3 regions of the Faecalibacterium sp. BIOML-A4 genome follow, and region 1 is predicted to be linked to each of the others. Evidence: riboswitches for the same ligand, from Rfam matches in the RefSeq annotation. Region 1 holds a riboswitch; each other region holds the start of a gene.
The links. A riboswitch is a leader RNA that binds a small molecule or an ion and turns the genes downstream of it on or off. The one in region 1 is predicted to bind FMN.

Region 1 (2,264 bases):
CCGTTTTCCATGTAGTCGAAGTCCGGCTCCTCATTCGTGTGCACGGTCACATGCTGGCTGCTCAGCGCCGCAAGCAGGTCCTCCTGCACGGCACTGGTATCCGGGATCTCATCATAATTGATATTTGCGTTCATGGGATGCTCCTTTTCTCTGTACTATTTGTGTTGTTATTTTTCACCAGACCGCACAGGTCTTCTTATTTTCCTTCATATTGCCGGATCATTTTTATACGCTGTGTAACAGAATCCATAAAACGGTTCACCCTACTTCACATTAGATCAATGCTTTTTGAATCTAACCATCGAACACACGACCTCGACACGATCCTGATTGTCCAAACTCAATTCAAGGTCATGGTCGATGATGGGCAGCTTGAACCGGACGGACTTCAGCCACTGTCCATTAGGCTGGCGTTCCGGGTAGATCTGCACCTCGTCGATCAAAATCTCCACCAGTCTGCGGCGTTCCGCCTCGGTTATGGTGGCATAAAGCTTGTCGAAGCAAATCAGAATCTTATAGATGTTGTCGCCTGTGATTTTGTCGGCTTCAATGGCCTGCTTCTTTGCCCGGGCATCCATCAGTCCATTTTTCACCTCTTCGATTTTATCGTACATCTTATAAAGGCGGTCGTCAAGGTCGGATTTTCGGGCGATAAAGTGCCGGTCGTCCGGGTCAAGGCTGTCGATCTCCTCCATAAGCCGGGATTTTGTGGAGTAGTGCTGCCGCAGCTGCTTCTCATAGGCGGCGATCTCCTGCTCAATGGCAGTGGTATCCACCTTCATGTGTAGACCTTGGTCTTTTCTGCTGCCATTTCCAGCATCTCCCGTTCGTACCGTCTTGTTCGGAATAGACTTTGCAAGCAAAGTCGTGTGCCAAAGGGCGCTGCTCTCGCCTGTCGGCTCGGTCAAGCGCTTCAAAATGCAACGCATTTTGAGGTTGCCACTGGCGACCCGCGCCCCTTTGGATTCTCCGTTCACATTGTCCTACGGACGATGTGATTTTATTGTTGTAGCGATTCGCTTCATCCCGGTTTCGTCCCGGTTTGCAGAATGCCCTTGCAATCCGAAAGGAGCCGTGCTATAATGCCGCTGTAATTGAATCAGAAATCTTCAGGGCAGGGTGCGATTCCCTACCGGTGGTACAGCCCACGAGCCGTAAGGCATGATTCGGTGAAACTCCGAAGCCGACAGTACAGTCTGGATGAAAGAAGATACCAAGCGCAGAGCCCGCACGGTTCTGCGCTTGTGGAGGCTGCTCTGGGATGCGTTTGCATTCTGGAGCTTTCTTTTTTGCACAAGGGTCCCTTGTGTCTTTTCGGCTTGCCCTGAACGGTTTTGTTCAGGGCTTTTTCTTTTGGAGGCGACACGATGAACGACAAAGAGTATATGCGTCTGGCTTTGCAGCTTGCAAAAAAAGGTTGCGGATGGACATCTCCCAACCCGATGGTGGGTGCCGTGGTCGTAAAAGAGGGCAGGATCATCGGACAGGGCTGGCACCAGAGATACGGTCAGGCTCATGCGGAGCGCAATGCGCTGGCATCCTGCACCGAAGATCCGCAGGGAGCGACCCTGTATGTGACATTGGAGCCGTGCTGCCATTACGGAAAGCAGCCGCCCTGCGTGGATGCGATTCTGGACGCGGGCATTCACCGGGTGGTCGTGGGTTCTGCTGACCCGAATCCGCTGGTGGCTGGAAAAGGAATTGCAATCCTGCGCGCACACGGCATAGATGTGACCGAAAATGTTCTGCAAGAGGAATGCGATGCGCTGAACAAGGTGTTCTTCCACTATATCACCACAAAACGCCCCTTCGTTTCCATGAAATACGCCATGACGATGGACGGAAAAATCGCCACATACACAGGCGCTTCCAAATGGATCACCGGGGAAATTGCCCGGAATCATGTTCAACGGCAGCGACACCGATTCCGCGGCATTATGGTGGGAGTCGGAACCATCCTAGCAGATGACCCGCTGCTGACCTGCCGGATAGAGGGTGGCCGTGATCCCGTCCGGATCATCTGTGATACACATTTGCGGACACCGCTGCAATCACAGGTGGTCATGACCGCCAAACAGGTTCCGACCATTCTTGCGACCTGCTGCGGCGACCCGGAGAAGCAGGCGGCATATCAACAGGCCGGGTGCCGGGTCCTTTGTCTGGAAGCGCATTGCGGTCATGTGAATCTTCTGCAACTGATGGAACAGCTGGGGCAGGAGCAGATCGACAGCATTCTGCTGGAAGGCGGCGGAACCTTGAACTGG
Region 2 (2,264 bases), on a different contig from region 1:
GGCGGTAAGTGAATACAAGGTTTTAGGTGGTTTTTCTGGAATTACTTCTCTGTGAATCATGCCACATTCTTCTAAATCGCGAAGTTGTTGTGAAAGCATTTTAGGTGTGGCTTTTGGAATTAAGCGTTGTAATTCCATGTAGTGCAAAGGTTTTTCTATCAAATGCCAAAGAATGAGAGGTTTATATTTTCCTCCAATCAGAAAAAGTGTGGCTTCCACTGGACAACTAAATTGATCTTTTTGATAATTCATTTTTATAAATTCACTCCTTTTTGGGTACTTTCTTTGAGGGAAGTATCTACCTGAAAAGTGCAATCTTGTTATTCTACTGCACCATGTTAAAATTAGTACGACGGTTGAATATGTCAACTAAATTATACAGCACCAAGAAAGGATTGACCATGATGAATTTTATTGAGATTGCAAAAAAACGGTATTCTGTACGCAATTACAGCAGCAAAAAGGTAGAAAAAGAGAAGCTTGATAAAATTCTGCAGGCTGCTCATGTTGCACCAACAGCAGCAAACTTACAGCCGGTTCACTTAATTGCAGTAGAAAGCAAAGAGGGACTGGAAAAAATCAGCAAAGGGGCAAATATTTATAATGCTCCTCTTGCAATTATTGTATGTGCAGATCATAACAAAGCATGGGTTCGCCCATTTGGCCAAAAGCAAACCGGAGACATTGACGCAGCTATCCTAACAGACCATATGATGTTGGAGGCAACAGAATTAGGTTTAGGTACCGTATGGGTATGTTACTTTCAGCCTGATGTTATCCGGAAAGAATTTGATTTGCCCGATAATTTAGAGCCAATCAATATTTTAGTAATCGGTTATGGAAATGAAGAAGCTGCAGATACAGAAAGACATGACCATCTGAGGATTCCACTCACCGACTTAGTTTCGTATGAAAAACTGTAACTGAGTATAAGATGATTTCCGAAATGCTTCCGAACTTTCTTCAACTCATTGCTTCCAAAAGTGGTTGATGTTATAATTGCGAGGAAACAACTGAATAAAAGTGTCTTCGGGGCAGGGTGAAATTCCCGATTGGCGGTAAAGTCCGCGAGCGTAAAACGCACGATTTGGTGTAATTCCAAAACCAACAGTATAGTCTGGATGAAAGAAGATATGGTTAGATTTCCGCAGATTTTGAGAGGCTTACTTTCTTTTCTGTGGCCTAATTATAATGTTAACACCTGAAAGACCTTTTCTTTTGGGTGTTAATTTTTTGTCACGGAGGAAAGCAATTATGAACAGTAAAACAAAAAGAATCACCGCTATTGGGATGCTATGTGCAATCACTTATGTCACCATGGTTGTTGGCAGGATTCCGATTATTCTATTCTTAAAGTATGACCCATCAGATGTTATTGTAACTTTGGGCGGCTTTATTTGGGGACCGATGACTTCCTGTATCGTATCTGTCATTGTGGCAACCCTTGAAATGATTACAGTAAGCGATACCGGAATATTAGGTTGTATCATGAATATCGTACAAACACTATCTTTTGCGTGTACGGCGTCTATCATTTACAAAAAAAAAGCACACTCTATCTGGTGCACTGATTGGCCTGGCATCGGGGTGGCTAATAACGGTTATTGTTATGCTGCTGTGGAACTATTTGGTAACACCACTTTATATGGGGTATCCAAGAGAAGCGGTTGTGGAATTGTTACTCCCTGCCTTTCTTCCATTTAACTTGTTGAAAGGCGGGTTAAATGCATCCATTACCTTTTTACTGTATAAGCCCATAGTTACCGCTTTAAGAAAAAGTGGATATATTTCTACTTTGGAAAAAGACACAAGGCAGCAACATACTGGTCTACTTATACTGGCAAATTTCATCATTGTGACTTGTGTTTTGATCATCCTATCAATGAATGGAATTATATGAGGATCGAAATGAAAGAAAATACGAATGCGCCTATTTACACACTAACGGGAATCGTTATACACGGCCGGGGTATTGGAAAGCATGTGGGGACACCTACCGCAAACATGGAAATAGCAAAAAATACATTTTTGCCAAAGACAGGGGTATATGTGGCAGATATTCTTTTAAGTGACAAGAGATATTATGGTGTTACTCATATTGGGGCACGCCCTACACTTGATAATGATGATTCTGTTTCAATCGAAACACATATTTTTGATTTTGATAAGGACATATACGGGAGTACGATAACTGTCAACCTATATAAGAAATTGAGAGAAGTTAGAAAATTTAACGAATTATCCTTGCTGCTTGCACAAATTGC
Region 3 (2,264 bases), on a different contig from region 1:
TTTCCTCGGCGCAGGTGCTGCTCATCCGCATCGTATCCGGCCTTGGCACCACCGCCATTGCTGCCAACAGTCTGGGTGTGAGCGCCGAAAGCCTGTGCTACATGGCAGGCTATGGCATTCAGGATGCATCCCTTGCACTGGTGGGGCAGGCCGTGGGCGCAAACCGTCGGGATATGGCAAAAAACTTTGCCTGGCTGTGCACCGGCATGGGCATAGGCATCATGGCGCTGACCGGTGTTGGCATGTACATTTTTGCGCCAAACCTGATGGGTATTTTCACCGCAGATGCGGCAGTTATTGCGCTGGGCGCACAGGTGCTGCGCATTGAAGCACTGGCCGAACCGATGTTCGGTGCCAGTATCGTTGCCAGCGGTGCCATGCAGGGTGCCGGAGACAGCACGGGATGCTTTGTGCTGAACCTTGTCAGCATGTGGGGCATCCGGCTCACGCTGGCTTCCCTGCTGGCTCCGCATTTTGGGCTGGTGGGCGTATGGATGGCCATGAGCTTTGAGCTGACCATGCGCGGTGTGCTGTTCCTTGTGCGGCTGGTACGCGGCAGATGGCTGGACAAAGGGGCATTAGCCTGATCGACCGCTGGCGGATATATTTTCCTCTAAATAACAGCTCCCCGGCCGGGAACCGCACTGCGGGACCTGACCGGGGAGTTTTGCTGTGGTTATATGATTTGAGAAGAAGAAAAAATGGAGAACAAGTTACTTTCTGCCGTGCAGGATGGGAGACAGCGGCTTGTAGATCAGCATGCACAGCACTGCATCCAGCAGGCCTTTGACCAGCGTGAAGGGCATATTGAAGATGACAAGGCACTTGATGAGGCTGTCTGCAGAAGGCAGGATGGCCTGATACATGCCGAGGATGGCTTCCAGCGGCATGTGGTAGAACTGCACATAGGCCGGATAGGTGATGAAGTAGTTGGACGGTACGCTGAACACAGCCATGGCTGCAGCGCCTGCAATAGCACCAATGATGGCGGTCTTGCGGCTCTTGTGGTGCTTATAGATAACGCCTGCCACAGCGGAGAAAACCGCACCCAGCATGAAGTTGCACAGCTCGCCCACGCATGCAGTGGAAGTGCCCTTGATAACGATGTGCAGCAGGTTCTTCATAAAGCTGATGACCACACCGTACACCGGGCCGAGAGCAAAGGCACCCAGCAGAGCCGGCAGGTCAGAAAAGTCCATCTTGACGAAGGAAGGAATGAGCATCGGAATGGGAAACTCAATGAACATCAGGATAAAGGCCACCGCACTGAGCATGGCGGCAACAGTAAGATTGTGAGTCGTGCTTTTTTTCATGGTAATGATCCTTCCCGGGGTAAGATGCCCCTTACAAAAATTGTTCCGAAAGCTCTTTTCGTATCTTGTTTTTTGGAACGGGAAGGACAAATAGAAAAGCGCCCTGCTGCAACAAAAACACTGCAACAGGGCGCGTAGACAACGATTTGCCTGCCGTTTCTTGCATCCGGACTATACCGTTGGTCCCGGAGTTGCACCGGGTCAGCACCCTTGCGGGTGGTCGCGGACTTTACCGCCAGTGGGGAATCTCACCCCGCCCTGAAACGAACTTTCTGGCACAAAGTATAGCGTGGCAGGCCCAGCTTGTCAAGAGGGCATCTTAAAATTTGTGCAAAAAATGTCAAAGTAATTCTTTCAAGCTCCCTTCTCTGTAAGCTCTTGCCCGGGTGGGTGCGGTATGGTATCATAGATGGGTCGTATAAAATTCAGGAGGTTATCATGATCTTTTCTATTCGTGATCTTTCGTTTGAGTTTGGCTCTGTGCTGCTGGAGGGTTGGTTTGCACTGGCTGCGCGCGCAGGGTGCGCGCTGCTCATTCTGCTTGCCGCATGGCTGGTACGCCGCTGGCTGAGCAAAAAGGGCATTCCGGCACTGCTGGCCCGCAAGTGGCACTTTAACGGCACTCCCATCCTGCTGCGCAGCTTTGCGGTACCCATCCAGCGCATGTGCACTGCGGTTGGCGTATATCTGGCGGCAGCTTCCCTGCCCTGGGCCATTCCCGGCATTGCCAAGCTGCTGTTGGTCTGCTTCCGCCTTGTCATGACCCTGCTGGTCTGCGAAGGCCTGTATGCGGCATCGGATCTGGCCGACCTGCTGCTGGCTTCCTGCAGCCCGGAGATCCGCTCCAACAAAACACTCTGCTCTTTGCTGGACACCGCTTACAAGGTGCTGGTGATCGTGCTGTGCGTGGCAGCGTTGGCACAAGAAGTGGGCTTTCCCATCGGCAGCATT

Region 2: another riboswitch for FMN. It lies ahead of GKG34_RS07605 (ECF transporter S component); the one in region 1 lies ahead of ribD (bifunctional diaminohydroxyphosphoribosylaminopyrimidine deaminase/5-amino-6-(5-phosphoribosylamino)uracil reductase RibD).
Region 3: another riboswitch for FMN. It lies ahead of GKG34_RS04955 (ECF transporter S component); the one in region 1 lies ahead of ribD (bifunctional diaminohydroxyphosphoribosylaminopyrimidine deaminase/5-amino-6-(5-phosphoribosylamino)uracil reductase RibD).

What each region holds. Positions count from the first base shown of each region.
Region 1 covers NZ_WKZG01000002.1:34,318-36,581, forward strand. Annotated here, with positions in the region: gene GKG34_RS01875 (hypothetical protein) at 1-134, opposite strand, end outside; gene GKG34_RS01880 (resolvase) at 279-782, opposite strand; FMN riboswitch at 1,102-1,216, shown strand; gene ribD (bifunctional diaminohydroxyphosphoribosylaminopyrimidine deaminase/5-amino-6-(5-phosphoribosylamino)uracil reductase RibD) at 1,368-2,264, shown strand, end outside.
Region 2 covers NZ_WKZG01000009.1:27,175-29,438, reverse strand. Annotated here, with positions in the region: gene GKG34_RS07615 (helix-turn-helix domain-containing protein) at 1-252, opposite strand, end outside; gene GKG34_RS07610 (nitroreductase family protein) at 405-923, shown strand; FMN riboswitch at 1,022-1,137, shown strand; gene GKG34_RS07605 (ECF transporter S component) at 1,255-1,704, shown strand; gene GKG34_RS07600 (riboflavin kinase) at 1,909-2,264, shown strand, end outside.
Region 3 covers NZ_WKZG01000005.1:81,724-83,987, forward strand. Annotated here, with positions in the region: gene GKG34_RS04950 (MATE family efflux transporter) at 1-587, shown strand, start outside; gene GKG34_RS04955 (ECF transporter S component) at 714-1,313, opposite strand; FMN riboswitch at 1,464-1,583, opposite strand; gene GKG34_RS04960 (mechanosensitive ion channel family protein) at 1,752-2,264, shown strand, end outside.